2 regions of the Pelotomaculum sp. PtaB.Bin117 genome follow, and region 2 is predicted to be linked to the other one. Evidence: riboswitches for the same ligand, from Rfam matches in the RefSeq annotation. Region 2 holds a riboswitch; the other holds the start of a gene.
The links. A riboswitch is a leader RNA that binds a small molecule or an ion and turns the genes downstream of it on or off. The one in region 2 is predicted to bind fluoride.

Region 1: another riboswitch for fluoride. It lies ahead of A4E54_RS08165 (iron-sulfur cluster assembly scaffold protein); the one in region 2 lies ahead of A4E54_RS12875 (cation:proton antiporter).

Annotation. Positions count from the first base shown of each region.
Region 1 covers NZ_MVQM01000118.1:12,746-27,685, reverse strand. Annotated here, with positions in the region: gene A4E54_RS08170 (dynamin family protein) at 93-1,901, opposite strand; fluoride riboswitch at 1,954-2,013, opposite strand; fluoride riboswitch at 2,211-2,269, shown strand; gene A4E54_RS08165 (iron-sulfur cluster assembly scaffold protein) at 2,356-3,048, shown strand; gene A4E54_RS08160 (GGGtGRT protein) at 3,072-4,070, shown strand; gene A4E54_RS08155 (NAD(P)-binding protein) at 4,159-5,229, opposite strand; gene A4E54_RS08150 (hypothetical protein) at 5,517-5,648, shown strand; gene A4E54_RS08145 (hypothetical protein) at 5,878-6,309, shown strand; gene A4E54_RS08140 (S-layer homology domain-containing protein) at 6,334-6,972, opposite strand; gene A4E54_RS08135 (response regulator) at 7,210-7,623, shown strand; gene A4E54_RS08130 (hypothetical protein) at 7,642-7,938, opposite strand; gene A4E54_RS08125 (sulfite exporter TauE/SafE family protein) at 8,525-9,298, shown strand; gene A4E54_RS08120 (amino acid permease) at 9,308-10,774, opposite strand; gene A4E54_RS08115 (thioredoxin domain-containing protein) at 10,919-12,814, opposite strand; gene A4E54_RS15900 (DUF255 domain-containing protein) at 12,853-13,017, opposite strand; gene A4E54_RS08110 (TetR/AcrR family transcriptional regulator) at 14,124-14,702, shown strand.
Region 2 covers NZ_MVQM01000166.1:9,055-23,994, reverse strand. Annotated here, with positions in the region: gene A4E54_RS12880 (methyl-accepting chemotaxis protein) at 1-825, shown strand; fluoride riboswitch at 1,332-1,388, shown strand; fluoride riboswitch at 1,429-1,487, shown strand; gene A4E54_RS12875 (cation:proton antiporter) at 1,653-2,858, shown strand; gene A4E54_RS15810 (stalk domain-containing protein) at 3,047-3,229, opposite strand; gene A4E54_RS12870 (YegP family protein) at 3,410-3,574, opposite strand; gene A4E54_RS12865 (hypothetical protein) at 4,018-4,416, shown strand; gene A4E54_RS12860 (eCIS core domain-containing protein) at 4,455-5,435, opposite strand; gene A4E54_RS12855 (MarR family winged helix-turn-helix transcriptional regulator) at 5,765-6,184, shown strand; gene A4E54_RS12850 (ABC transporter ATP-binding protein) at 6,373-8,100, shown strand; gene A4E54_RS12845 (ABC transporter ATP-binding protein) at 8,105-10,054, shown strand; gene A4E54_RS12840 (sensor domain-containing diguanylate cyclase) at 10,072-10,968, opposite strand; gene A4E54_RS12835 (aminopeptidase) at 11,063-12,208, opposite strand; gene A4E54_RS12830 (PLP-dependent cysteine synthase family protein) at 12,414-13,322, opposite strand; gene A4E54_RS12825 (methyl-accepting chemotaxis protein) at 13,446-14,630, opposite strand; gene A4E54_RS12820 (acetate--CoA ligase family protein) at 14,691-14,940, opposite strand, start outside.

The DNA of each region.
Region 1 (14,940 bases), on a different contig from region 2:
GGTTGGTTTTGTCTCTAAGGCCGTAGAATAGGCATGGAAAAGGATTAAATTTAAATACTTAGCAAACAATTTTTCTCCTGTCTTGAGGCGTTTTATAAAGTCATCAAAACGCCAGGTATTTTGGAAGTCTGGAGATTAACCCTAACCCCGGCGATTTCCCGCAAGCTTTCCCTGGCTGATTCCAGCGTCTTCATCTGTTCTGCCAGTTTCTCATAAGCTTCGGCAGCTTCTTTTTCACTGTGCTCCCTTTTTTCAATGACACGGGTTAAAACAAGTCGCGTTCCTTCTATAGCTGAATTGAATTTTTCCTCGAGGAGGTTTTTAAAAACCTTGACACTTTTAGAAATCCTATCATTATAATCGGTTCTGAGCCGGCCGCAGTTACGGTCCAAATCCTGTTCCACCTTTTTTCTCATCACCCGCATGATCATCGGACCAGTAATGAATTTTGGCAGAAAAAGCGCATATAAGTTAGCCGCATTGGGGATAAACATATTCGCTTGCTCGCCTAAGATATAATAAAGTTTGGTTTCCTCGGTCAGCGCTTCTGCTTCGGTAAAACCTTCGACTTTAAGATCAAAGATTTCCGCTGATTGCTTCAAAAGTTCGCCGATTACCTTATTTGTTTTATTGGTGAACCGAGCAATTACGCGGTCGAAGGCCTCCCTCACTTTTTCCTCAACCTTGGGTTGCCATTCGTCGAAGGCCGTCAGGACCTTTTTCTCAATGTAATCTTCCAGGTAATGCATCAGTTTACGTCCCGAGAGTTCTTTTTTAGCCTGGTATTCCTGTTCTATGTCTTTTGCAATGATCATGTTTTGACTTTCCTGGAACACGGTTATTTCATGCTCAAGCTCCTGGTAGACCTTACTTTTCTCACCTTGAAAGATATAACCGTTATCCTCTTGCTCCTGCCGCAAATTCATGACCATTTCGTCAAACAGGGTTATCTTAGCCTTCAATTCTTCCAAAGGAATACCAAGTGCCTTCATCTCTAGTTCCAACCCGAGCTGCAATTCACCGGCTGCGTTGTTGCCTTTATTGCAGGTAGCGTTTATAGCCGCACGCCCCTTTTCTTTTAGCAGGAAATTTTCCAGAATGTTGGTAAACGCCGGCAGGTTGCTTGCTTTCAACTTTTCATCGTCGCAGGAAATTTTTCCGTCCAAAGCTAACTTGGCGGAAACCGGGTAAATATTTATTTCTTCGAAGCCGACTTTTTCAGCTAGCACTTTCTTGGCAAATTCAAGTGCCTTTTTTTTATCCTGCTCATTTAAATAATCAATTTTATTTAGAATAAAGAACGTCTTTGCTGAATACTGCTCGATGTCTTTTAAAAAATCCAGCTCGGATTGGCTGATCGGCTGGTCGGACGATAAAAGAAAAATGGCAGCGTCCACCTTGGGCAGGTAGTTATAAGTCTCATCCGTATTGTTCCGGTAAACTGAGCCGACCCCCGGTGTGTCTATTAAAACGACGCCGTCATTTAAATAAGGCGACGGGTACTCAAGATGAACTAGCTTGACATTCTTTTCATTGCAGGGGTTGCCCTCTTCAGTAACGTATAAGGGCAAATCATCCAGCGTAGCTTCTGCGGCACCCCCGTCCGAGAAAGTTACTTTTACACTAATCTTCTCACCATATTGGATCAAGGTAACAATGGAAGTTAGTGGTACGACGGCAGTTGGCAAAAGGTCCTCCCCTAGAAGGGCATTAAGGAAAGTTGTTTTTCCCCTTTTGAATTCACCGAGGACAACCAAATTAAAGCGGCCATGTAAAAGCTTTTGCTTTATTTCTTCTAGGTATTCTACGAGGTGGACGATTTCTCTTTGTTTGGCTATGTTTTCGAGTAATCCCAGGTTTTCTAGGACCTTAGTTCTTAATTTCCCATAACTTTGCTCCATTAATTTCTGACCTCCCACTCGGCAAAATAAAAAACTCCTACCAATATAAAAAATATTGGTAGGAGTTATTAGCCTCAAAAGACGTTGGGTGAACTCCATCACCTGGGTTATATAACTTATAACATTTTATCTGAAAAAAATTATTAGGTCAATATGGTTTGGGTAGTGTTTCAAATTACGTGGCCAAACACAAAGGTGTATTGATTATAAAAGAATAAAAATTGTTTATCAATAAAATTTTATTGCTAATAGTAATCTTTATGTGATAATTTATTAGGTGACAAATCAGATTATACAGGTTATATATTTTTGACAGCAGGCGATGGAGTTCGCCTAATGCCTATAAGGCTGATGACTCCTACTTATTAATGTAGGAGTTTTTTTATTATAGATTAAATTAAAAATCAACTTTGGATATTCCAAATTAAAAATGTTCAAAGGAGGAAAGAATTTAATGATTTATTCTCATGAAGTGGAAAACATGTGTACCGTGGCAAAAGGCCCAAAACATGGACCGGCGGCGATTCCTGAGGAAGGAAATTGGGTCAAGGTTTATGATGTGAAAGATGTTTCCGGTCTTACTCATGGGGTTGGTGGGTGCGCGCCACAGCAGGGTGCTTGTAAAATCACCCTGAATGTAAAGGCAGGTCTTATTGAAGAAGCCTTAATTGAGACTATCGGGTGTTCAGGCATGACTCATTCAGCTGCTATGGCTTCAGAAATACTACCGGGAAAAACTATTTTGGAAGCACTGAATACAGATCTGGTATGCGATGCAATCAACGTAGCTATGAGAGAACTATTTTTGCAGATAGTCTATGGCAGGACACAAACGGCATTTTCAGAAGGCGGGCTGCCCATAGGCGCCGGTCTCGAGGATCTGGGAAAAGGGTTGAGAGCCCAGGTGGCCACCATGTATGGAACCAAAATAAAGGGAACACGTTATCTGGAAATGGCAGAGGGCTATGTAACCAGGATGGGGTTGGATGAAAACAATGAGGTTATTGGATATAAGTTCGTGCACCTTGGGAAGATGATGGAAATGGTTGCAAAAGGCGTTGATGCTAATGAAGCTGTGCAAAAAGCCACCGGTCAGTACGGCAGATATGATGAGGCGGTAAAATATATCGATCCCAGGCATGAATAATTTTGAGATAGGAGGAATAAGAGATGCAACTATTTGAGAGTTATGAGAGAAGAATAAATCAGATTACCCCGGTATTAGAAAAATACGGAATGAGCAGCCTTGACGAAGCTTGGCAGATTTGCGCGAATAAAGGTATTGACGTGCAGACCATTGTAAAAGCTATTCAAACAATCTGTTTTGAAAATGCCGTATGGGCTTATACTCTCGGCGCCGCAATTGCGATAAAAAAGGGACTAAAAACAGCCAGCGAAGCTGCCGAAGCATTAGGAGAAGGACTGCAGGCTTTTTGTATCCCCGGCTCGGTTGCAGACCAGCGGCAGGTTGGCACCGGACACGGCAACCTGGCTGCCATGCTGCTAAGGGAAGATACGAAATGTTTTGCGTTTCTTGCCGGCCATGAATCCTTCGCTGCTGCAGAAGGAGCGATAGGCATCGCGAAATCCGCCAACCGAGTTAGAAAACAACCGTTAAGGGTTATACTAAACGGTCTCGGTAAAGACGCTGCCTATATAATTTCTAGAATTAACGGCTTCACATATGTTAAAACAGAGTTTGACTATTTTACCAGTGAGTTGAAAATTATTGAAGAAAAACCGTTTTCCAAAGGTGAAAAAGCTTTGGTTAAATGCTATGGTTGTGATGATGTGCGTGAAGGCGTAGCCATCATGCATCATGAATCAGTTGACGTGTCAATTACGGGCAACTCAACGAACCCCACACGTTTTCAACATCCGGTCGCCGGAACTTATAAAAAAGAGTGCATCGAACAAGGAAAGAAATATTTTTCAGTAGCCTCAGGAGGGGGCACCGGTAGAACCCTTCACCCTGATAACATGGGAGCGGGTCCTGCTTCATATGGAATGACAGATACCATGGGAAGAATGCATTCCGATGCACAATTTGCGGGCTCATCCTCAGTACCGGCGCATGTAGAGATGATGGGGCTGATTGGTATGGGTAATAATCCGATGGTTGGAGCATCAGTCTCGGTTGCCGTAGCAATTGAAGAAGCAATGAAATAAGTTTTCCAGGTATTTGATTAGTAAACTTCCATGGTATACCCGGATACGTGTATAGCCGGCAAACTAGGATTTTTAACTGACGAAGACTTTACCATAAATTTATTAATGAATGGATATGATCAATAACGTTTATTTTAGTCCGGTAAATGAGTTGCTGCACTCCAGGCAGTCCCAAGATGGCTATTAGACGGTTGATATCCGTATTATTCAGTTTTATAAATGCATTACGTATATTGTTAACTTTTTTAATTAAATTTATCAAAAAAGAAATTTCCTTTTCGTAATCCAAATGATAAATGGTAGAGCGCGCGGCTATCACTCCGCTGGCAATTGAGGGAAAAGCACCCATGCCGAGTAAAGGATCTATAAAGCCCCCGGATACACCGGCAAAATATAAATTTTTTACCTTGTGAGGGTAGACTAAGCCTGCTGTTAGAGTGGTCTGAAACTCTTCAACAACCGTAAAATTGAACTTTTCTATGGTAAAAAACTTTTTCCAGTAGGCCGGAAGTTGTTCGGTATCTATATTAGCCACACATAAAACCAAGCTGGCACGCTTTGAATTGTATGGAGCCAGGTAGGCATAGCCCTTGTTAGTATAATCATTGTTCAGCCATATAGAAAGGGTATTTTCGTCAAAACTGCCCAATACAATGGCACCCATAATGGAAGTGGACACCGTGTCTTGCCATAATCCCAAGGAAGCGGGGATATCTTTACGTGCTGTTGCCACGACCACATAATCATACACCTTGGTAAGTTTTTGCCAGTCCGGGGCATGGTCAAATAAAATATGCGTATTTTTCAATGAATCGGAAATCTGATTATCAATAGAGTTTTCTAATTGTCCCCGGATAACAAGATAGCCCAAATCACCTTGAACTATGGAACGGCTGTTGGCGGAAATATGGATGATTTTTTTTACTCTATTAAGAGGCATAAGAGAAATATCATAGGTCTGCCGGGCAAATGCTAAAAGATCCTGGGTAGTAATAGACCGAAACAAAATTTCCAGTATCGCTCCTGTATGGGGAAAGGGGTGTCCGACAGAACGGGATATTTCATAAATTACCGGTTGACACCCCAGTCTCTCCAATTCATGAGCACAGGACAGACCGGCAGCACCAGCACCAATGATTGCTACCCGCGGTTTTGCCATTATGTAAGTGTCTCCAAATTTTTGATATCAGTCACTTTCAATTATTATTACCCAAAATCTATTGCTGTACATTTCAAAAACTTAATTTACTAACCGGCCCGTGGCTTTTTCCAGCCGGGAAAACAAAAACCTGGCCATTTATTCGGCCAGGTTTTGCTAAGGAGGTCAATGTGACAGTTATTGCCACTGTCATTATAGCTTATGTGAATAGATTAATTTGGGTGAATATCCACTGGTTAACATTTTTGTCGTATCCCGCATATTATAAGAAAAAAGGGGTGATATAAATGGGATACGGTACTGCTGCTGAAGGTTGCGGCACAGGTTGCGGAACTGGTTTTGGCAACTTCGGGTTTATTATTTTCCTGATCTTCATTCTGCTCATCTTCGGAGTGGGCGTATGTGGCTGCGGCATTTAGGCTGAAAATTATATAAATAACAACCACCGGTTCCCGTTAAATCGGTGGTTATTTTTTAAAGCCGATTTTTATTGCAAAGGAAACCCCTGGAGTACCCAGGGGTTGTTTTTATAGCGGACTCCTCGTGGGATAATTTATTAGGTATCGGCGGTCAGATTAATTTTACTGAGCTTAATAGTAAATACTATTGTAGTGAACGATATAAAAACATGAAACTTGGTGGATGTAATTGAATCAGGATTCGCAAGGTAAAAAACCTTGGGTTGCCGCTTTATGGTCGTTCATTTTCCCGGGATTTGGACAGTTTTATAACGGCGATTATTTAGTCGGGATAGTCCTGATAATTCTAGAAATAATAGTAAACATCAACAGCAATTTAAACTTGTCTATTTACTACACATTTAATGGTGATTTTGCTGAGTCTTTTAAAGTGGTGGATTGGAAATGGATTCTATTTTACCCGTCGATACTTAATTTGGGCATGTGGCAGGCATACTATCGGGCAGGTGGGAAGGGGAATGGATTTTTTATCGGTTTTCAGTTTGGCGGGAGTTTCGGCTTATACTGGTCCCTTTTGGGCAGTCCCATGTTTGGCGGGATGCTTGGCGGTTTTATAGGAGCACTTATGGGTCGGATAATTGAAAAAAGGTTTAAGGAATAAGGCAACAGAGGGTTGATGTGAATATTATTTTTCACCGGTAATAATTATTGGGTATTTCAGCCAAAAAGCCCTATCCAGGATAACCAGCGCTTCCGCCCTGGTGGTGCGGTCCAGTGCTCTGAAAGTATGGTCGCTGTAGCCTTCCATCAGGTTTTTCTCAGATACAGCGGCAACAATTGGTTTTGCCCAGCCTGAAATATTGCCTGCGTCTTCAAATTTAGAAAGTGCTTTACTGCCGTCAACGGTTTCCATATCCAGTAAACGGAAAACAATAGCCGCCGCCTCTTGCCTGTTAATCGCCTTGTCCAATCTTATTGTATTGTCTTCATAGCCTGCAATGTATCCGGCCGCCTTCGCTCTGGCGATTTCCCCGTAAAACCAGGCGGTGGGCGAAACATCACTGAAAGCAACTTGAGCTTTTTCGTTGAATCCGAATGATTGATTAACCATTGTAATAAATTCGGCCCTGGTGATACTCTTATCGGGTTGAAATGTTCCGTCCGGGTACCCCGCAACGAAACCTCTATCGAGCCAATCGCTAATCTGCTGTTCCGCCCAGTGTCCCTGAATATCTAAAAGATTGGCATGAGCGGACCCGGTTAAGGAAAGAAACATGCATAAAACTGTACCCAGGACAATTATAAATCTGCTTTTAACAATCATCTTTACCCTCCGTTTTTTATCCTTAATTATTTATTACGAAGGTTACGTGGAAAATAAAGGGGTCGTGCTTATTTTATAGTTGACGATATAGAAGGCGTTTCACTAATAGATGGCTGCATGGAGGGTTGTCCTCCATTTTTTTATATATTCATAAAATGTTCAAAGTATCAACATAAAACCGACATATTAAATTGATAATATAAAATTGTCAAGAGCTATCAAAAATCAGGAGGAATTATGAATATTCTATTGCTTGATGATGATGGGGATTGTATAGACAACCTGGCCGCCGTGTTGGAGCCGGCCGGGCACTGGTGCGACAAGTTCACCGTTCCCGGGGCAGCCTTGGAGGCGTACGCGCGTAATCAATATGATGCTGTCATTATCGGTATGAAAATGCCTGTTTTGAACGGGATTGAAATATTAAAGCAGATCCGCTATCTCAATCCGGAGGCGAAAATAATTATTAACACCGGCTGCGGTGATATGGATGCTGTTATTGCTGCGGTGAATAGCGGGGTAGATGCGTTTTTCTGCAAACCGGTTGATGTATTCAAGCTGATTGAAACTCTTGAGAAAATTGAGCTTGAAATCACTGAACAAATGCTGATATTAAGCACGCCCGGCTGGCTGGAGAATATATTGGGCTGAAATTTCTCTCCATAATCTCTACCAGTCATTATACAACCAATATTTAAGCACCAAATTAATATCATCAGGATTAGATTTTTTGATAATATTTAATCTCGACACCGCGTTTAAATGTACTATCAAATCTTTGACAAGTTGCGGATTTTCTTCCTCCATATTCCTAATAAGGGATTGAATTAGTCTATATTCTTTATTCCTATCTTTTTTATTGTTGCTATTATCATCCATAATTTTGGGTTTTTTGAAAAAAATTGACCATAGTATGTATAACCCAGTAAATGCTATTAATAATGCTAAAAAATATGTTATTTTCATTCACCGCACACCTAATTCAAGATTTTGATTATAGATTCTGATAATAATTAAAATCTCCTTCCTAGTTTTAAAATAAGTTGGCAGTTTTACTTAATATTTTAGTAAACATTCATAAAATAAACTGTATGTTGCCGGCGCGAAGAATCTCTGCATTCCGGCCGCGTAAAATCCGCAGATCCAGGAGTCTGCGGATTAACACATTTATCGTCCTTTTCATATAGTGTAGAAATAAACAAAAACTTTTCAATATTAAGGAGGTACCCTCTATGTCCGAGGTCAAAGCGGAGCAAGCTGTAGGTCTAGGTTTTGGCAACCAGGCGTTTATTATCTTTTTAATTCTGATCCTGCTGGTCTTCGGTGTGGGCTTCTGTGGCGGCTGCATCTAAAATGTAAAAATACAAACTGATGACCAGACTGCGTTTTATAACCACCGGTCTTACTCCCCGGTGGTTATAGCTTTCATATGCGGAAATATTAGCGTTTTTCTTGATTTTTTTCAGGTTATGAGATAAAGTCAAAAAATGGGCCAAGTAAATATGTTCCAGCACGCAAAAAAAAGATCTCAGTTATCCGGAGGGAATCTCTATTGAATTTTTTAATTGGTTTGGCGACGGGGGTTTTTGGCGGTCTTATCGGCATTGGCGGCGGTGTGATCATGATCCCTTTAATGGTCGGTATTCTAAAGATGGAACAGCACAAGGCCCAGGGGACAAGTCTTGTTGCCCTAGTCTTCACCGGAGTGTCAGGAGCTCTCACTTATATGTCAAGAGGCTCCGTTGACCTGCCGGCCGCCATAATTTTGGCTTCTACCGCCATTTTCACTGCCAGGGCGGGAGCGAACTTTGCCAATGCTCTTCCGGAATGGAAACTGAAGAGGTCTTTCGGCGGATTATTGTTCGTGGCAACTATACTTTTGCTGCTAAAATCTTATCCGTCTCATATGACGGTAGCCCCAGCAGAATGGACAAAAGTGGTCATTCTTTTGTTAACCGGGGGCGTTACCGGCTTCCTCTCCGGAATGCTGGGGGTCGGCGGGGGCTCGACAATGGTGCCTGCGATGGTGCTGTTCACCGGCTTTACCCAGTATACCGCGCAAGGCAGTTCTCTCCTGGCCATGATTCCTATCGGTTTGGCCGGCGCACACACCCACTGGCGTTTTGGGAATATCAGCAGAGAGACCTTGCCGGGTTTAATCCCGGGCATCCTGCTCGGCTCGTTTTTTGGTGGCTCTCTTGCCCATAGCCTGCCGGAACTTGCTTTGCGCATGATTTTCGCAGTTGTGCTGGTCTGGACGGGAATAAAATTTATCAGAACGCCGAAATCTGTTTCTGAAACCGACGAAGGCAATACCAGGGTATAAGAGAAGTTATCAGTCGCGTTTTGTCGGGTCTGGGGGGAGTTTTTTGGAAACTGGTTTCATCATGTTGAGTTTTAAAGAAAATGAGGGATTGCTTTTTCCGGATAAATTGCTGTGCTTGTATCCGTAAGCGAAGTAAACTAATAATCCGGCGACGATCCATATAACGAAACGGACCATGGTGAGGGTGGGGAGATTGAGCGCCAGATAGGCGGACATGGCCATACTGAGCACGGGCAGCAGCGGCACCCATGGAACCCGGAAAGGCCTGGGGAGGTCGGGCCGTTTGGCCCGCAGAACCAGAAGCCCCGCCGAAACGGCGATGAAGGCGCTCAGAGTGCCTATATTGGCCAGCTCCGCCACCAGGGAAATCGGCAGGAAGGCGCCGATGGCGGCTACAACCAGGCCGATAAGCAGACTGTCCCACAGGGGAGTGCGCAGGCGGGGATGAATCCAGTCGAAAATTGGCGGAAGCAGCCCGTCCCTCGCCATAGCGAAAAAAATACGGCTTTGTCCGTATAGAACGACAAGCAATACGCTGGTTAGTCCCGCTAACGCCCCAACGGAGATAGCGGCGGCGGCCCACGGCAGTCCCACCCGCAGTAAAGCGGCCGACACGGGGGAAGCGGTGTTCAAAGTGGAGTAGTGAACCATGCCGGTAAGGACCAGAGAGACAAGGATATAAAGGACGGTGGCTGTGATTAGGGACGCCACAATGCCGATAGTCAAGTCCCGCCGCGGATTTTTGACTTCTTCCGCCGCCGTGGATACCGCGTCAAAGCCGATATAGGCGAAGAACACAATAGCGGCTCCGTGCACGATGCCGGCGGCGCCGAACGGCAAAAAAGGCTGCCAGTTGGCCGGGTCGATGTGTCTGAAGCCCAGCCCGATAAACAGCAGGATCGCGGCGAGTTTGGCCGTTACCACGAATTTGTTCGCTGTCGCGCTGTGCTGAGCGCCTGTGATAATCAGTCCCGTGAGCAAGAGCACAATAAGCGCCGCCGGCAGGTTGAGCACTCCCCCATTGAAAGGGGAGCTGGTGATGGAAGCCGGCAGGGTCACTCCGGCGGCGGACAGCAAATCGACCAAATATGAACTCCACCCGATTGACACGGCGCCCGCGGAAACGATGTATTCCAGGATAAGATTCCATCCCACCAGCCAGGCCAGTATCTCGCCGAGCGACACATAGGTGAAAGTATAAGCGCTGCCGGCCACCGGAATCATTGAAGCCATCTCCGCGTATATCAGCGCGGCAAGCCCGCTCGCGATGCCCGCCAGCACAAAAGACAGGACAATGCCCGGCCCGGCGTAGTTGGCGGAAACAACCCCGGTCAGCACAAAAATACCCGTGCCGATGATCGCGCCTATGCCCAGGGTGGCCAGATCCAAAGCGCCCAGGGTGCGCGGCAGGCGGTGACGGCTGGTTTCCTTCTCGGCCATTAGCTGTTCAATAGACTTGGCTCGCCATTTAGACACCCCGGTCTTATCCCCTTTCATAAATTGAGGACATTCCTCTGACCCCGAAAATAAGCCTTAAATAGAGGTGTGTTCCCTTTCATAAATTGGGGACATTCCTTCGACCCCAAAGATAGACCCTAAATGGAGGTGTGTCCCCTTTCCTTATAAACCGGACAGTTCGTCAACATCCGTAACAGGTGACAGGCAGGCATGGTTTTGGCATACATAAGCGGTGGCCATGCCGTCGATGGGCTGTTGTTCCCTGATGAAAGGCGCCAGTTCTTCTATTCCTTGAACAGCATCTCCCGCCGGGTGAAAAATTATTACTGTGTCAGGTAGGAATTGACGCCGCACTGCCTGCAGCATTTTTATCACCCCGGGATCCTCCGCTCTTCCGGCGATCACTATCTCCCGGGAGGGACCGAGGGAGAAGTATACTCCGAGGAGATAATGAGCATAGCCCCGGGGGTGGTCTTTAACTATGTTCGCGAAAGCATTTATTTGCTTTTCGGCTGTCTCAGCCAGTTCATCGTCGCCTGTCAGCAAGGCCAGGCGCAGCAGGTTGACCAGCGCGACGGAATTGCCGGACGGCAAGGCCCCGTCGTATATTTCTTTGGGACGGGCGATAAGTTCCTCGGCGTCCGCGCCGTTGAAATAAAAACCGCCGTTTTGCCTGTCCTGAAATAAAGCGATCATTTGTTTCGTCAATTCAAGCGATTTGCGCAGGTAATCAGCTGCAAAGGTGGCCTCGTACAGCTCCAGCAGTCCCCAGGCAAGAAAGGCGTGATCGTCCAGAAAGGCGGGGATGGCCGGTTCGCCGTCGCGGTAGCGGGCCAGCAGCCTGCCGTCTTCCCGTCTAAGCTTTCTGAAGATAAAGTCCGCCGCCCGGGCGGCGGCTTGACTGTAAACAGGCTCGTTGAAAACGGCAGCCGCCTTGGCCAGGGCGGCGATCATCAATCCGTTCCAGGCAGTCAGTATCTTATCGTCTTTATAGGGATGCACCCGCTTTTCGCGCGCTTCAAAGATTTTGCGCCGCAGCCTGTCCGTTAAATCAGTGAATTCACCGGGACGTATGTTAAATGCTACGGCTATATTTTCCGGAGTCTGATCTATCAGGTTCGGGATGCTGCGCCCCTCGAAATTGCCGCTGGCGGTGATGTCATAGAGCCGGCAGAATATTTCACCATCTTTTTCGCCGAGAATTTCCTTGATTTCACCGGGAGACCAGATGTAAAATTTGCCTTCAATGCCTTCGGAATCAGCGTCCTCCGCCGAGTAAAACCCGCCTTCCGGCGAACGCATATCCCTCAGGACATAGGTAAATATTTCTTTGGCGACACGGGCGTAGAGGTCACGGCCGGTAGCCTGGTGCGCCTCGGTATAGGCCAGGGCCAGCAGGGCGTTATCGTAAAGCATCTTCTCAAAGTGCGGTACCAGCCATTTCCCGTCGGTGGAGTAGCGGGAGAAGCCGTACCCGATATGATCATAGATGCCTCCCCGGTACATAGATTCCAGCGTTTTCTCAACCATGGCCAAGGCTTCTATTTCCCCGTTTCTTTTCCAGTAGCGCAGGAGGAAAGATAACGTGTGCGGGGTGGGAAACTTGGGCGCGGCGCCGAACCCCCCGTATTGTTCATCGAACTGGTTTTTGTATTGAACAAAAGCTTTTTTTAGCATGTCTTTAAGATCGTTTTCACCCGGTTCGCCTTCGGCAGGCCTGTCCGGCTGGGGTTGAATGGCTCCGGCCACCTGAGCGCCGGCCCGGATAAACGTGTCTTTTTCATAATGCCATTTTTCCTTGACCCGGGTCAGGATGTCCATCAGGCCCGGCATACCCCGTTTGCTGTTTTTGGGGAAATATGTGCCGGCGAAAAACGGCTTTTTCTCAGGCGTCATGAGCACTGTTAAAGGCCAGCCCCCCTGCCCGGTCATGGCCTGGCAGACCGACATGTAGATGTGATCGATGTCCGGCCGCTCTTCCCGGTCCACCTTGATTGCAACAAACCCGTCGTTAAGGACCCGGGCCACTTCTTCATCTTCGAAACATTCCCGTTCCATTACATGGCACCAGTGACAAGTTCATAAATGCAAGTTAGTCAGCTATACCCAATAGAAAGGAAAACCGGCTTATCCTCGGCTTTTGCTTTCGCAAAGGCTTCATCACACCACGGCCACCAATCCACAGGATTGTATGCGTGTTGGAGCAGGTAAGGCGATTTTTCATTTGCCAATCTATTGGGTACTTTCTTCTCCGATAACATGCGCAACCACCTCCTTTTATTTGAACGTTATATTAACGCTGATATTGTCCCCCTCGCGTAAATAAATAATACTTTCGATAATCGTTTTATACAAAACGTTTCTTTGCTGATTAGCTAATGTAGATGCAATATTGTCAAAGCAGGTGAAGCAATACGACGTTATCAAGGCGAATATTGACAGTATTTTGCGTCAGTCCCCATAGCAGACAAAAGAGCGGGAAACAGAACGCGAATAAAGCCTAGTTTTAGCAGAAAAATACCCCAAAATATGTAAGATAAAAGCATTGGATAAAGACAGGAGCTTTCACAATGTGAAAAGCAAGTACAGCAAGTACACTGTCAGGAGTTATGAGTTATTGACCAGATAAAGATAAAAACTAAAAATATATGAGAACGTAATTAATTTTGTGTAGATGGTTAAACTTACCATATAAGGAGATGACCATTTATGCAAGACATAGTTTTTAGTTGCTCAATAGATTTTTTACCACTTGTCTTTGCGTGTTAACTATTCTTTACGGGTATATTCACCAAACTCATATGCGTCATTAACCAGCTCCAAAGCCTTTTGTGCTTCTGCAACGTGGCTTCTTTTTCAGATAGTGATGCCTGAAGCGCCTCGGCCTTTTCGTTGTCCTCCGCGTCAAAAGATATGAGAAAGTTATCAACGTAAGAGAATAGGTCGCACTTAGCACATTTAATCAGGCCGCTCAAGGCATGTTTTTGTTTCCGGCCTATAACAGGTATAATATTTCGCTGATGAATGAGCGTTAAAATCCGGCAATCGCATTGTGGGATAACCTTATATTCTTTCGCGTTGAGTCGTTTCAATCCACTGATTTTAGAGATTCCAGCATATCAATACTTTTGATTCTCGGTTTCATGCATTGATTGACGATCCATGTAAAAAACATAGTCAGAATTGCTGCCCCGAGATAACTTTGCCATTTGATCTTGATTTATATCTTAATTCCGAAGTGAGCGTACATCTATAGACAATCAGGGCCTACTTGTCAAGCTTCCAGACAAATAGGCCCTGATTGTCTAGCTGGTTTTGATGTTTGTTTTTCCTTATTAAATGTGAATATTTTAAAGGGGGTAATGCTATGCCAAACTCCATGAGCAGCGATGTGACAAAACGGCTGATGGTTCAGTCGCTCAAAAAGTTCATGGCGAAAAAGCCGCTGGCAAAAATATCTGTTAGAGAGATCACGGAGGACAGCGGCTTTAACCGGCAAACCTTTTATTATCATTTTGAAGATATATATGATATGGTCAAGTGGATGTACCAAGAGGAAGCCGTAAAGCTTGTTGTAGAGCATGAAGGCGTCCTCTTATGGCAGGATGGAATACTTCAGCTTTTTCGCTATATTGAGGAAAACAAAGCAGTTTGCCTTTGCACGCTCAATTCTTTGGGTCACCAACATCTGAAAAGATTTTTTTATGACGATATTCACGCGGCTATCGAAAGAACATTCCTTTCGATTACGGAGGGGGTACCCAATGTCCCCAAAGACTATGCTGAGTTTTTGATTCACTACTATTCTATAGCTTTGGCTGCCCTGATGGAGAGTTGGCTTCTTGGAGAAATAAAACAGACGCCGGAGAAACTCATAGAGTTTATAGACATCGCTATTAACGACCAGATACGCGGGGGACTCCAGCGTAATGAAAAAAGCACATAATTTTGCTCCTGCCCATAACGGCTATAGCTTTAGTCTACCCCAAAAATAAAAAGGATACCACGAAAGTATCCTTTATTGAAGTTGATTTTTATATTGATTGTGTCAAATTCTGTTTTTATATAACTGGATTTTATGATAATTTTATAGTGCAGAAAACCTTTGTTTTATAATGATATTTTTTAGGAGTCAAGAGCGCTAAAGAATACTTTTCCTATATTTCAGCATATTAAATGCACAT
Region 2 (14,940 bases):
ATGTTATTATCAGAAGATAACGTCCTGGATCAATTAGTAGAAATTGCCCCGATCATCCAGGGAATGCTCCCAATGGACTTCATGATCGGAATATCGGACAAGGAGAAATATATTTATTATATCCCAAGTTCCGAAATAGACTTGGGTGACTTGGCCGGAAAACCAGTTCCCGAGGGAGGCGGTATGTATAAAGCCATTACAACGGGAGAAGTTACTGAGGTGGTGTTAGATAAAGAGGTCTATGGCGTATCTTTCAAATCAAGGAGCATACCTCTGAAAGATAAAAAAGGTGATGTAATAGGCGCTATATTCATCGGTCTCGGTTTGAAGGGCAAGGATGAGGCGAACCAAATAGCCCAATTAGTAGTATCTTCAACTCAACAGACCTCAGCTACAATAGAAGAACTTGCTTCGTCCGCCCAGCAACTGGCTAATAGTCAAGACATCCTAAAGATACAGGTTGAAGAAATAATTGCTCAGGTCAAGAAGACTGACACGATTTTAGGGTTTATTAATGAAGTTGCTAACACTTCTAATCTACTAGGTCTTAATGCTGCCATAGAGGCAGCAAGGGCCGGAGAATATGGCAAAGGTTTCTCTGTCGTGGCCGATGAAATTCGTAAGATGTCGGTAAAAAGCGCTCAGAGCGTCAAAGAAATCAAAGATATCCTTGCTACAATAAATAATAATGCAATGACAATGGCTGAAAAAGTTATTGATACAGCCGCTCTAAGCGAAGAACAGGCTGCAGCCACTCAGGAGATTTCCGCAGCCATGCAAGAACTAACCATCTCAGCGGAAAAAATTCAAAAAATTGTAGAATAAACCAATGACCGGAAGCTGCCTCTAGAGGGTCAGCCTACTACCATAAAGGAGAATGTTGCTAGATGACAAAAGTGTATCCTGTAATCCTTACCCCCACCAATTCGGGATATGTTGTAACTTGACATTAATACACAAGGTAAAGACCTGGCAGAAGCAATTTATATGGCTCATGATGCTATTGGCCTTTGGGGAGTATGCGAACAGGATGACGGACGCATATTCCCAGAACCGTCCGCCTATGAACCTCCGCATGAAGCTAATGAGTTTGTTTCGTGGGCGGACATCGACTTTGCGAAATACCGCAAAGCAAACGATTTAACCACTATGGAATCAACGTATCAATTACTAAATATCTAAAAGTCCTTGGTGATGAAGCAGGAGTAAATTTTTCTCAGGTCCTCCAAGAAGGATTAAACCCGCCTCGGAATAGAAAAGCAGCCTTAACCGGGTTGCTTCTATCAAATCAATTTTTATATTTTTTTAGAGGGTATGTTATATATGTTATAATAATATATGGTGATGGAGCTCGCCATATGCGGATCGTTGATGGCTCCTACCGGTAATGGGAGGTTTTTATTTTTTGAACAAAGTAATATTATCCCCGCTACGGGGGGCGATGGAGTTCGCCTGAGCATTAAAAAGCTGATGACTCCTACCTTCGGGTGGGGGTTTTTGTTTTTATAGCTCTTATCAAACTTTAATTGCGAATACGAGAGGGGGTGGTGTAACTTTACAGTTTGTTGCAGTCAAAAATTATTTAAGGAGCTGATAATTGATTTCTTATCCTATATGTTATAAATCTTTAAAAATGAAAGGTGAACGAAAATATGGAACATATCTATATGCTGGCTTTCTTTTGGCTTGGATTGGCTGTTTTTTCGGCTATCATCGCCTATCACCTCCGCATTTCAATTGCACTGGTAGAAATATGCGTTGGAGTAATTACAGCTGCTGTAGCTGCTTCCCTCGGTAAGACAGAAGCTTTAGGTTCTAATCAGGAATGGTTGACTTTTCTGGCTTCATCCGGAGCTGTTTTGCTGACTTTCCTGGCTGGTGCTGAACTTGAAAAAGACGTACTTCAAAAAAAGTTGAAAGAAGTAACGGTTATTGGGCTAATCGGCTTTTTCGCACCGTTTCTGGGTTGCACCGCGATAGCTTATTATGCTCTTAGTTGGACATTGCAGGCTAGTTTGTTAGGCGGTGTGGCACTTTCCACGACCTCAATGGCGGTTGTCTACGCAGTTATGCTGGAAACCGGCTTCAACGAAACCGAATTCGGCAAAGGAATTCTAGGAGCTTGCTTTATAAATGATCTTGGAACAGTCATTGCCCTTGGCCTTATATTTTCCCCGTTTACCTATAGGACTGTTGTTTTTGTTATTGTAACTGCTGTGGTCTTGTTCCTGTTGCCTTTTCTCACCCGGTGGTTGACCCGTGTTTATGCATACAGGACTGCCGCTATAAGGGCGAAGTGGGTCATACTCGTCCTTTTTGGATTAGGTGCTTTGGCTGTTTGGTCGGGAAGTGAGGCGGTGCTTCCCGCATACCTCATTGGTATGATTCTGGCCGAATTCTCCAATAAAGACACCTTCTGGCTGCGAAGATTAAGGACTTTAACCGTGGGATTTCTCACCCCTTTTTATTTCATTCGCGCGGGTACACTTGTTTCTTTATCCGCTTTGATTACGGCACCATTGGCCTTCCTGGTTTTGCTGGCAAGCAAAGTGATGTCGAAGATTTTCGGCTTATATCCATTTATTGGGTTGTTTCGGCGTGAACGCAATGAGCGATGGTACTACACTCTGATGATGTCCACCGGATTAACATTTGGAACAATCTCAGCGTTATTCGGCTACTCCCATGGAATTGTAACGCAGGCTCAATACTCTTTTTTGGTGGCATCAGTTATTGCCAGCGCAGTTGTTCCAACGGTTATCGCCGGATTTGCTTTTCTACCCCGGCATCTCCTGCCCGAGCCGGAAGAACAGATAAAACCCACATATAAAGAAGAAGACTTGAGCGAAGAGGGTTAAATTTATTTTCCGTATACTATAAAGTGGTTGGAATTTTTGGTTTCCAACCACTTTAATACTCTGTTTTATAGCAAAAATGAAGCAAAAGCCCCGCTCACCATTGAGCAGGGTTTACATTGAGGACTAAGCCGGTTTTGCGAAAGTCCCTTGATTAGTATGCTACTTTTTCAGCGCATCTATGCAACCGCCTAACTAATTGTTACGGTTCTGGTTGCCCCATCCCAGGCCACTGTTTTGCCCAATGCTTCTGTCAGAGCTCGGACAGATGCCCAAGTACGGCCATCGATCTCTTTTCCTTCCAGGATCTGCCCGGCAACTTTAATAGTTATCCCGACGACATAAATATTAGGCGTTCTCTCCCGACTTAACATCCTTTATTACTATATATTAACCACTTACGTTATGGCCTACAACCTTCCGAACCTCACCTCTCGGTGACGCCCTGCCTGACAGCTTGTGCTTCCGGTTGGCCCGGCGCACTTGGGGTCTTTAACCCCATAAGTATGCCAAACTGTCAGGCACACAAAGAAAGAGCCCGAAGGCTCTTTTCCTTAATCACTATACCCACGTCCTCTAGCATTTTCGATACAGTCTTCCTTATTATTAAATCCTCGAGTAGATGAAGCAACAGTTCTTCCGTCTAACATTTTACGTGCCCATTGCCATAATCCCTGGCTATCTCTATAAAACTCCCACTTATCTTCCCACTTATCCAATTACTCACCCCCTTTCCACCGTCAAATTTCGGTAAAAACGGGTTTTTATTGACAGAACATACCGTCATAAAACAACACACCAACTGCTTTTGGCACAATAATAATGCCCTTCCAGGGTATATATTACAAATCAATTATAATTTAAACTGTCAATTCTCCCTTGTCAAGCTCAAGAATCTTTATATGGATTTATTAAACCTGCTTTTTGGCGGCTTTTTGCGTTTTTCTTTGTTTTGCTACCGCCCCCCTTTCTAATTGCTCCACCGCAGATGCATTACAGCTTCTCTTTGTTTGCTGTCCGGAGGCGGCGATTTCCTGTATTTTAATACACCTTGCGTTGGATGCAAAAAAAAACTCATACAACCACATAGCCAATATTGCCCATATATGGTAATATTGGCTATGTGGGAATTAAAGCTATGAAAAAAGTGGGGTGATATCATATGGAGCAGGTTCTGAAGGTTATAGCAAGTATATTAAATAATGTTCATGATTCTATAGTTTACATTTCTAAATACCTGGGATTTAAGCCAACAGACCAAGAACTTCATTTCTGGGTAATTGGGATCATCGGCATAATAATTTTTTTTGTTGCAGACGTTACTTTTAAACGCCTAGCGAAATGGTCAATATCCGTCATTTCCCTTATTTTTACATCAACTGTTCTAATGGTATTTGTTTTTGGGTTAGAAATTGAGCAGAAAATAACTGGTAGAGGCAATATGGAATTTTCCGATATTACTTCAGGTCTATGGGGTTTTGGAGCGATATTCGGCATTTATTTGATTACCAGGGTCATTGTCTATCTTGCTAAAAAAATGTATTACAGAAAGAAGGCATAAAATAATTTTATAATATCATCATGGTTGCCGCCGCACGGCTAGGATAATTTATGATCCCCCACGCGGACTATGGTTACTACTTCATTATCATCATCTACGTCAAAATATGCCCGCGCTCCCCTTGATAACCGAATTGAAAACCTGCTGCCGCCTAAATTTTCATATTCTGCATCACCAATCTGTTCAGCTGCTTCCCGCGGGTGCAACCCATCATTATTTATCGCATTTTGAAACTGGTCAAATTTATCCTGTTCCGATTTTGTCATTTCTACAAATACGGCTTTCTCTTTGTTTAATGTCCAGACAGCTTGAATTGGAGTTTTACTTACCGTATTTAGTTCTATTACTTGCCATTTTGATTGTATTAAATAATTTGTGCTCTGATAGTTTGAATCCCTAAGATTACTCCCTTGTTTTGCTTGAAGTGCCTTCTCTCCCATTTCATCCGCTTCCTTTTCCAGCGCCGGTTCATCGTTGACAGGCAATCCTAACGCCTGCGTTGTCGGCTGAACACGCCCCTGCTTCTGCTGTACTGCGTGCCATGCTTCGTGCGGCAAATGCTTCTCCTGTCCGGAAGCAACGTAAATATCCGTCCCCTGCGTGTACGCGAGGGCGCCTACCTGCGATGGTTTATCCGAATTACGGTGCACACGAATATCCGAGAGATCGAAACCGGAAAGTGTTTCGATACCTGTTTTAAGATTATCGGGCATCCCCGTATTATTAGCCTGGCGCTGTCTTTTCGCCATTTGAACCGCCTCTTGCTGTTCTTCCTCCGGCAAGTCATCATCATTGGATTCAACCCGCTGGATAGGTTGAAGGATATGCTTTTGCCGGATTTTTTGCTCCAAAAATTGCATAACAGCATGATTACCAATCGCACGCTGGAGCTGGATAATTTTTGCCGGTGTCAATGAACCGTGGTTTGCAATAACGTCATGTGAAGTTTTATTTCCATCTTTTTTCTTTGAAATATCATGCTTATTATTTGCATCCGTCTTTGGCGATTGAGTAAACATACTCTTTCCCCCTCAATGTAAAGCCGCCATAAACAACTAAAGTTCGTATCTTTCCCCATTAACGGCTGTTAATATATTTCATATATTAACACATATGTATGGTAAAATACAATTCATCTCTTGCGAATGCCCCTATTAACTCTTTTGCCACTAGTCCACTGCGAGGTTACGTACGGATAAGCAATTGCAAACCAAATGCTGTTAGTGATTAATAATTATTTTAGTTAATAGTTAATATATATTTACCAACGACGCCCGATTGCTGTATAATGTTTTTATTGTTTAACCAAATTTACATATGCCGGAGGTGTTATAGTAAATTGGAACAAGTGGCCGACGACTTACTGGCACTTATGGCCTGTGTGCGTGACAAATTCATCAGGCCGGCAGAATTAATTACACGCTCCCGGATAAGCCACGTTCAATTTTTTGCGATATCTGTGCTGCGGCGGAGCGGATCTCTTTCGATGTCGGAATTGGCCGGTAAGATGCAGATATCAAAACAACAGCTTACTCCTCTCGTCTACAAGCTCATTGACAACGGTTTGTTAATCAGAAAAACAGATGAAAAAGACCGGCGGATCGTCCGCATAGAAGCAACAGAAACCGGCAGAAACATGTTCGATGAAATACTAGCGGAAATAAAAAAAGATCTTATTGAAAAACTTGAAACACTTCCTGAAATGGAACTGAATGAACTAGAGCAAACGCTGAAGAGGACCTATGAGATTCTGAAAAGCATTTACTAAATTATTGTCAGGCCGGTGTATTAAAAACGCAATCCTTTAAGGTGGTCTATGGAATGAAATAGATTTGGAAGGACTATTTCAAGGATCGGGCCTGGCGCAGTTTGCAAGGATGAAGTTTTTTGACAATATGCCGGTAAAAGCCAATTAATCAACTGGCCAATTAAATTCAAGCGGAGATTGAATAAACCATGCTTAGACTATCCCGATTTCTTAAGCCATATATGTGGAATTTGTTTTGGGTGATAGCGTTCCTTTTCGTCCAGTCCCTGGCGGAACTATCTCTGCCTACGCTGATGTCGGATGTCGTCAATAACGGCATGATGAAGGGCAATACAGATTATATCTGGAAATTCGGGAGCTACATGCTCCTCGTAGCGCTTGCCAGCAGCCTCTGCTCCATTATGAGCAGCTATTTGTCTTCAATTATCGGGGTGGGCTTCGGCAGAGACATCCGCGACAAGGTTTTTTCACGCGTGGAGAGCTATTCCCTGCAAGAATTCGATAAAGTTGGCACTGCTTCCCTGATCACCAGAACAACCAACGACGTTATTCAGGCACACACCCTGGTGGTAATGGGTTTGCGATTTATGGTCTATGCCCCGATCATGTGCGTCGGGGGTATCATCATGGCGTTTTCCAAGGATAAGCAGCTTACTTTAATCCTGGCCGTAGTTCTCCCCGTCATGTTGCTCTTGATTGCATGCATCGCCAGTGTAATCGTTCCCTTGTTCAAATCAATGCAGGTCAAGCTGGATAAAGTTAATCTGGTACTCCGTGAAAATTTGACCGGCATCAGGGTCATTCGCGCCTTCAACAGACTCAAGAGCGAAAGTGAACGGTTCGAGAAAGCGAACCGCGACCTGACCGAAACCTCGATCAAGGTAAATAAAATAATGGCGGCGATACAGCCGCTCATGATCATCATGATGAATTTTACCTCGATAGCAATTATCTGGTTTGGTGGCCACCGCATCAGTCAAAATGAAATGCAAATCGGAGACATGATGGCGTTTCTTCAGTACGCGATGCAGGTCATGTTTTCCATCATCATGGTGACAATTATGTTTGTCATGGTTCCGAGAGCCCAAGCGTCGGCCTTGCGGATAAATGAAGTACTGGATATGGAACCGCGAATATTTGACCCTTTACACAGTGAAAAATCCGACGGCCAGGGCGGCCGAGTGGAATTCCAGGATGTTACTTTCAGCTATCCCGGCGCTGAAATGCCCGCCGTCAGAAATATATCCTTCACCGCTTATCCCGGCGAGGTGACAGCCATAATTGGCGGTACCGGCTCGGGTAAATCCACTCTGATTAATCTGATACCGCGATTCTATGATGTTGGCAGCGGCCGTGTCCTGGTTGACGGAGTGGATGTCCGGCAAATGCCCCAGAAAGATCTCCGGGCGAAAATCGGGTTCGTGCCCCAGACGCCAATCCTCTTTAGCGGCACCGTTTCTGAAAACATCCGTTACGGCAAGGCTGACGCCACCGACGAGGAGGTTGCCCGCGCGGCGGAGATCGCCCAGGCAAGCGAGTTCATTTCTAAGATGCAAGACGGCTATAATTCACTTATCTCTCAGGGTGGAACCAATCTATCCGGCGGGCAGAAACAAAGGCTTTCCATCGCCCGCGCTTTAGTCAGGAAGCCCGGGATATATATCTTGGACGATAGCTTTTCAGCCCTCGACTTCAAGACTGACGCCCAACTACGGGCGGCGCTTAAAAAAGAAACCACTGTTTCCACCGTTATTCTTGTTGCCCAGAGGGCTGGAACAGTCATGGACGCCGACAGGATCATCGTATTGGATGAAGGGCGGATTGAAGGCATCGGCAAACATAAGGAACTAATGAGTACATGTACAGTATACCGTGAGATTGTATCCTCCCAATTGTCAAGAGAGGAGATTGCGTAACATCATGAACGGAAAAGATTCACCAAGAACCGGTCCGGCGCGTCCAGGCCATATGGGCCGCGGCCCGATGATGGGGGCCCCGGTGGAAAAAGCAAAAGATTTCCGAGGAACGTTAAAAAGATTAATAAATTATCTGCGGCCGGAAAAGTACCGTTTCATTGCGGTGCTTATTCTGGCTATTGTAAGTACACTTTTCGCAATTGTGGGACCCAAAATCATGGGGAAGGCTACGACCAAACTTGCTGACGGGATGCTCGCCAAGTACGAATATTATACCCAGCTTTATACAGCTATTCAAAGCAATATGCCGGTTGAGGTGATCAGCAAACTTAAAAAGCAGCCCATACCGACCTTTGACTTCGAATATATAGGAAAAATTCTGCTATTGCTGCTCGCGCTATATTTAATCAGCGCCCTGTGCAGCTACGTGATGGCCTTTATCATGTCGAGCGTGTCACAAAAAACTGTTTATCAAATGCGCAACGACGTGAAAAACAAGCTTGACCATCTTCCGCTCAAATATTTCGACCGGCGCACCCATGGCGAGATCCTGAGCCGGGTGACGAATGACCTGGACAACATTGCGACGACACTTCAGCAAAGTTTGACCCAGTTGATCACTTCTTTGGTGACTGTTATCGGTATTTTGATCATGATGCTGACAATCAGCCCCGTGGTGACTCTTATAGCACTGTTTACCCTTCCGGCCAGTATGTTCATAACAGCTATAATCACCAAGAAATCTCAGAAGTTTTTCGCGGACCAGCAGAAATGCCTTGGTGAACTCAACGGTCATATTGAGGAAATGTACGCTGGACATAAGATCGTTAAAGCATTCGGAAATGAAGAAGACTCAATAATGAAGTTCAAAGAGATTAACGCAAGACTGTACGGCGTCGGATGGAAGGCGCAGTTCATGTCCGGCGTTATCTTCCCGGCCTTGAACTTTGTAAATAATGTTGGTTATGTTGCCATATGCGTTGCTGGCGGCTTATTGGTCGCGCACAAGAAAATTGAGATCGGTGATATCCAGGCGTTCATCCAGTATACCAGGCAATTTACCCAGCCGATCATCCAGGTGGCCAATATAGCCAACATATTGCAGTCTACAGTTGCTTCAGCGGAACGAGTATTTGAGATTATGGATGAGGTTGAACAAATCCCTGATCAGGAGGACGCGAAAGTCATTAGGCTCCCGCAAGGCAATATCATATTTGAACATGTAAGGTTCGGCTATAAGGAAGATGCTCCGCTTATGGAAGATCTCAGCATAAATATTAAGCACGGCAATACTATCGCCATCGTCGGGCCGACCGGAGCGGGTAAGACAACTCTGGTGAATCTGATTATGCGCTTTTATGAGGTCCAAGGCGGGCGGATCACCATCGACGGCGTGGATATCAGGGACATGAAACGCGGAGATTTGCGTACGATGTTCGGGATGGTGCTGCAGGATACATGGCTATTCAATGGCACCATCAGGGACAATATTGCTTATGGACGTAAAGGTGCCACCGGGGAAGAGGTCATCCGCGCGGCAAAGGTCGCCAATGCCCATCACTTCATCAAAACTCTCCCCGATGGTTATGATACTGTGCTAAACGAAGAAGCTTCAAATATTTCGCAAGGCCAGAAGCAACTTTTGACCATAGCCCGGGCTATTCTCGCCGACCCGGCGATCCTCATTCTCGACGAAGCCACCAGCAACATCGACACGAGAACCGAAGTGCTTATCCAAAAAGCGATGGCAAGATTAATGAAGGGAAGAACCAGCTTTGTAATCGCTCACAGACTTTCAACAATCCGTGACGCAGACCTTATCCTCGTAATGAACAAAGGAGCCATCGTAGAACAGGGTAATCACAACGATCTCCTTGCCAAGAAAGGCTTCTACGCCGACCTTTATAACAGCCAGTTCGCGGGCGGCAACCTTAGTGATCAAGTTATATCTTAGCTACTGCTGAGAGCAGTTTAAACTGATACCCTATTTCTACCCATTTTTTTGCTCCGGAACATCAGTGCATCTGCTCTCTTCACCATACTATCCACCGTATCACCGGGAACGGCCATCGTGGCCCCTGCGGATACAGTAACCGATACTACATGCCGCCCATTTGAATAGCGTGATTGTTCAACAAGAGCGCGCAGACTCCCGGCAATAGACTGAAGCATATAAATATCACCGGCCGGTATCACCACAATAAATTCCTCTCCACCCCAACGGCAAACCAGACCCTTTCCATTAACTCCTCTTTTTAAGGTCATTGACACCATTTTCAAAACTTCATCGCCCACATCGTGCCCATGTTCGTCATTAACCTTTTTAAAATGATCTATATCTAGAAATATCACCCCGAAAAATGAACAGCCACAATCGGACATTTCTTTAATTTTACCCTGTAAATGAATTTCCGCATAACGCCGGTTGGCCAGCCCGGTTAATTGGTCCAACAAAGAGAGCTCACGCAGTTGCTCTATCTGTTGGACTAGATCTATTTTGGGGGAATTGTCATTAAAAATCTCGATAGCGCCAGTGATCTTCCCGTTCAAGTCCCGGAGGGGGGATATACGGATAAAAACAGGAACCCGATAACCTCCTTTGTGCCGAAGAAATACCTCAGCCTCACGCATTACTCCATCTTCGATGGTTTTTGCCAAGGGGCACATTCCCTTGCAAAGTAAGGTACCCTTGCTGTCAACATGTGTGAGCAAATTTTGCCAGCAATATGAACCAACAACCTCCGCACTTTTAAAACCGGTAATCTTCTCCGCTCCTTTGTTCCAAAAGGTAATTTTTCTCTTCCTGTCTACAATATATAAACCGTCATAGAGATTCTCCAGAATATCCTGGCAATTCTGAACATCCATTATATCACCGTCTTCAAATAAATGTTAATTATTACTAATACATGTGATATAATATGATGTAAGGATGTGGGTAGTTACACAAGGTATTTCCTTCTTAAGTTATTTTTTCCGAAAAAAGATTGATCAACTTTAAACTGTCGGGGTTCAACCCCTCTAGTTCCGGCAGTACGAAGACCCCGTCTTTTCTGACGAGAACGTCGTCAAAATATATTTCCCCTCCTCCGTATTCCGGTGTCTGGATATAAACCAGGTCCCAGTGGATGGCCGACTTGTTCCCGTTGAAACACCGCTCGTAGGCGCTACCCGGGGTAAAATGGATGGAACCGGCGATTTTTTCGTCAAACAGGGTGTCTTTCATGGGTTTCGTTATGTAGGGGTTGACTCCCAGAGCGAATTCGCCTATGTAGCGAGCTCCCTCGTCGGTGTCGAACACCTTGTTGATCCGCTCCGTGTTGTTTGCCGAAACGTTTACTATCTTCCCGTCCTCGAACTCAAGCCGGATATTCTCATAGGTGAATCCTTGATACTGGGCCGGTGTATTGTAGGTGATAACACCGTTCACAGAGTCTTTGACCGGAGCGGTGTAGACTTCCCCGTCGGGTATGTTTCGCCTGCCGGCGCACTTTACGGCCGGCAATGATTTAATGGAAAATGTCAGTTCGGTCCCCTTTCCCATAATCCGCACTTGGTCGCTGTTTTCCATCAGTTCTATTAGGGGGTCCATGGCCGCGTCCATTTTAGAATAGTCCAGGTTGCAGACCTGGAAGTAAAAATTCTCAAAGGCCTCCGTGCTCATATCGGCCAACTGGGCCATGGAGGGCGAAGGGTAGCGCAGGACCACCCACTTGGTCCTCGGCACCCGGATATTCCCATGCACTTCATGCCAGAAGTGTTTGTTGTACAAGTACATTTTTTCCGGTGGGACGTCGGACATCTCCGCAAAGTTGGACCCGGAACGGATGCCGATATAAGCATCCATCTCACTCATCCGGTCGGCCTCGTACCGCGCCCTGCTTTTCATTTGTTCTTCGGTCGCCCCCAACAGCAGGGACCTTTCCACCGAGGAATCTTTTATAGTAACAAAAGGCACTCCGCCGGCACGGTACACTTCCCGCACCAACTCCTGCACCAGCGGCATTTCAAGCCCTACCGCCTCGATGAGGATTTTTTCATCAACCTGCAAATCACAGGAATAATTAACAAGGTTTTGTGCCAGGATTCTTATACGTTTATCAACCATGTCCACATCCCCAATCATTAAATCATTTTTTTAGTTTGTTCAAACAGGAACATCCGTATTAAAACAGAAAAACCTCCCTTATATTAGCGGGTAGGCTTTTCACTTAACCGGCAATATATTTGTGCTAAAACCCGGCCAGGATAAAATACTCTTTTGGGCATGGGTTAAAAGATGGCAATACCGTAATTATAATTGTTCGCAGAATTTAGGGGGAGCACTTAGCGCAAATGGACATAAAAAGAGAGGTGCTCAAGTACCTGTCGCCGCGGTCCGACAGGATGGCCACGATGACACCGGACTCCATACGTTCAGCCACCTTAAGGGCGCATGCCACGGACGCGCCGCTGGACATACCTGCGAAAATGCCTTCTCGCGTGGCCAGCATTCTGGCTATCTCAAAAGCCTCTTCATCCTTAATGGTGATCTTCTCGTCCAGCAGCTCAGGATGATAAATCTGCGGTACGATGGCTTCCTCCATGTTTTTCAGCCCCTGGATGGTGTGTCCCTTAACCGGTTCGGCACCGATGATCCGTACGCCCGGCTTTTTCTCCTTCAAATAGCGGCCAGTTCCCATCAGCGTCCCCGTGGTACCCATACCCGCCACAAACACATCCACTTTCCCGTCGGTCTGCGTGTAGATTTCCGGGCCCGTAGTCTCATAATGGGCAAGAGCATTATTCTCGTTGACGAATTGGTTAGGCATGTAGTACATATCCGGCTCAGCGCTGACGATTTGGTGGGCTAGCCGTATAGCTCCGTCCGTTCCTTCTTCCGCCGGGGTCAGGACAACTTCCGCTCCGAATGCCTCCAGGGTCTTGCTTCTTTCCACACTGACGCAACCCGGCATTACGAGCTTGACCCGGTATCCCTTGGCCGCGCTAATCATCGCCACAGCAATACCCGTGTTCCCCGAAGTAGGCTCAAGAATAATTTTGCCTTTTGTCAGCTCACCGGATTCTTCTGCTTTTTTTATCATGTAATAGGCTGGACGGTCCTTGACAGATCCGCCCGGATTGTTTCCTTCCAGCTTCCCGTAAATCTTCACCTTAGGGTTTACGCTGATATTTTTTAATTCGACCAGCGGTGTATTTCCTATTGCAGATAAGATGTCCATACAATGTCGCCTCCAAGGTTTTGTCTAAATCCAAACACCGCCTTTCTATTCGCCGTTTAGAACCCGATTTCCTGCCGCCCGCGGATAGACTGTTAGCTCAATATTAAAAAGAGTTTTAGAAATTCAACAAATCACTGCGGATAATTTCAGTAAAGCGTCCAGCAGCCGCCGCGAGGTATCGAGCACACCTTTTGCTTTGATCAAGCTGTTCTCCTGTAAAAACACATTGGCTGCCTCGTGAAACTTTTTGTGCAATTCCCGAATGGCCGCATATTCTTTAATATGCTTGTACCGCTCGTATTCTTTTTCATACCACCGGCCGAAAGCGCACTCCAGGTGGCTTGGCGCTGTTGATTCTTTCCCGTATTTTTCCATCAGACTCTTGATAAAATTTGTGTGGTCCGTGAGCCTGGCGGCGAGGATGCTCAAGATGTGATCTTCTTTGGGTTTTTTTAAATATGGAAGAATAACTTGATTCATCCGGCTGGTTATGCCCGCGAATACGTCGGCAAAATTGGCTGCCGACGCCAAATCACTGGATACCCCGACTAACCCTTCCGTGGTCACGGCCTGCTGCTGGGAGGTCCTGGCAATATTCTCCACCGCGTCTGCGGATTGTTCTACCTGTTTCACATTTGCGCTCATTATTTCGGCGACTGTTGCGGTATCACTGATGTACTGTTCAAAAATACGCTTCACGTTTGACACTGCGTTTCCGGTGTCCATGGCTTTTTCATCCATCTGCACCGATATGTTTTTAACTTCCTTCACTGCTATTTTTGTTTGATCGGCCAGTTTCCGCACTTCTTCTGCCACTACGGAAAAGCCCCTGCCGTATTCACCGGCGCGCGCCGCTTCGATTGCCGCGTTCAACGACAAGAGATTTGTTTTATCAGCTATTTCTGATACGCTCTCACTGATGTTGTCAATGCTTTTTATTTGCTCCACAAGCTCTGTCGCGTTGCCGACCATGTTGTTCAGCACTGAGCCGGCATTTTTCGCCAAATCATTCAAGGCTCTCAGCCTGTTGTAATTATCCAACTCGCCGGCTTTAACCTGCTGCATGCCGGCGCTGATTTGCTGGGTGGTCGCCGAGGTTTCTTCGGCGGCAGCCGATGTCTCCTGGCACAACGCCGCCAAATCGGTGGCGCTCCCCATAATTTCCTTTACTTTTATGGCCAGGCACAGCGCCATGAACTCGTTAAAAACAAGCGAATAATTAGCTATGGCGGAGGTGAAATCCAGCCTCGCCAGGGTATCATCTGCTACGGTTGTGTTCTTCTTCGCGGGAGAAAATAAATTCAGCATTAATAGCATCTCCTTCCCATATCAAATCTTCCGATGCCCCGCGCCAGCACTGCCGCCGGCTTATTGTCCCAATGCGATCCTGGCGTCCAGGGCCACGATCCTGTCAGCATAAGCCAGTAAAGGATTTATATCCATCTCCGATATTGATGGGTTCTCCATCACCAACTGCGCAAAACCTGCCAGGCAATCAGTTAACTCATTAAAGTTTACCGCAATGGTGCCCCTGGCACCGGCCAGTATTTTACTCACTTTTGTTTCATTAATCATATTCATGAATTCTTCCCTGCTCAAAGGAGGTATTCTCAACGAA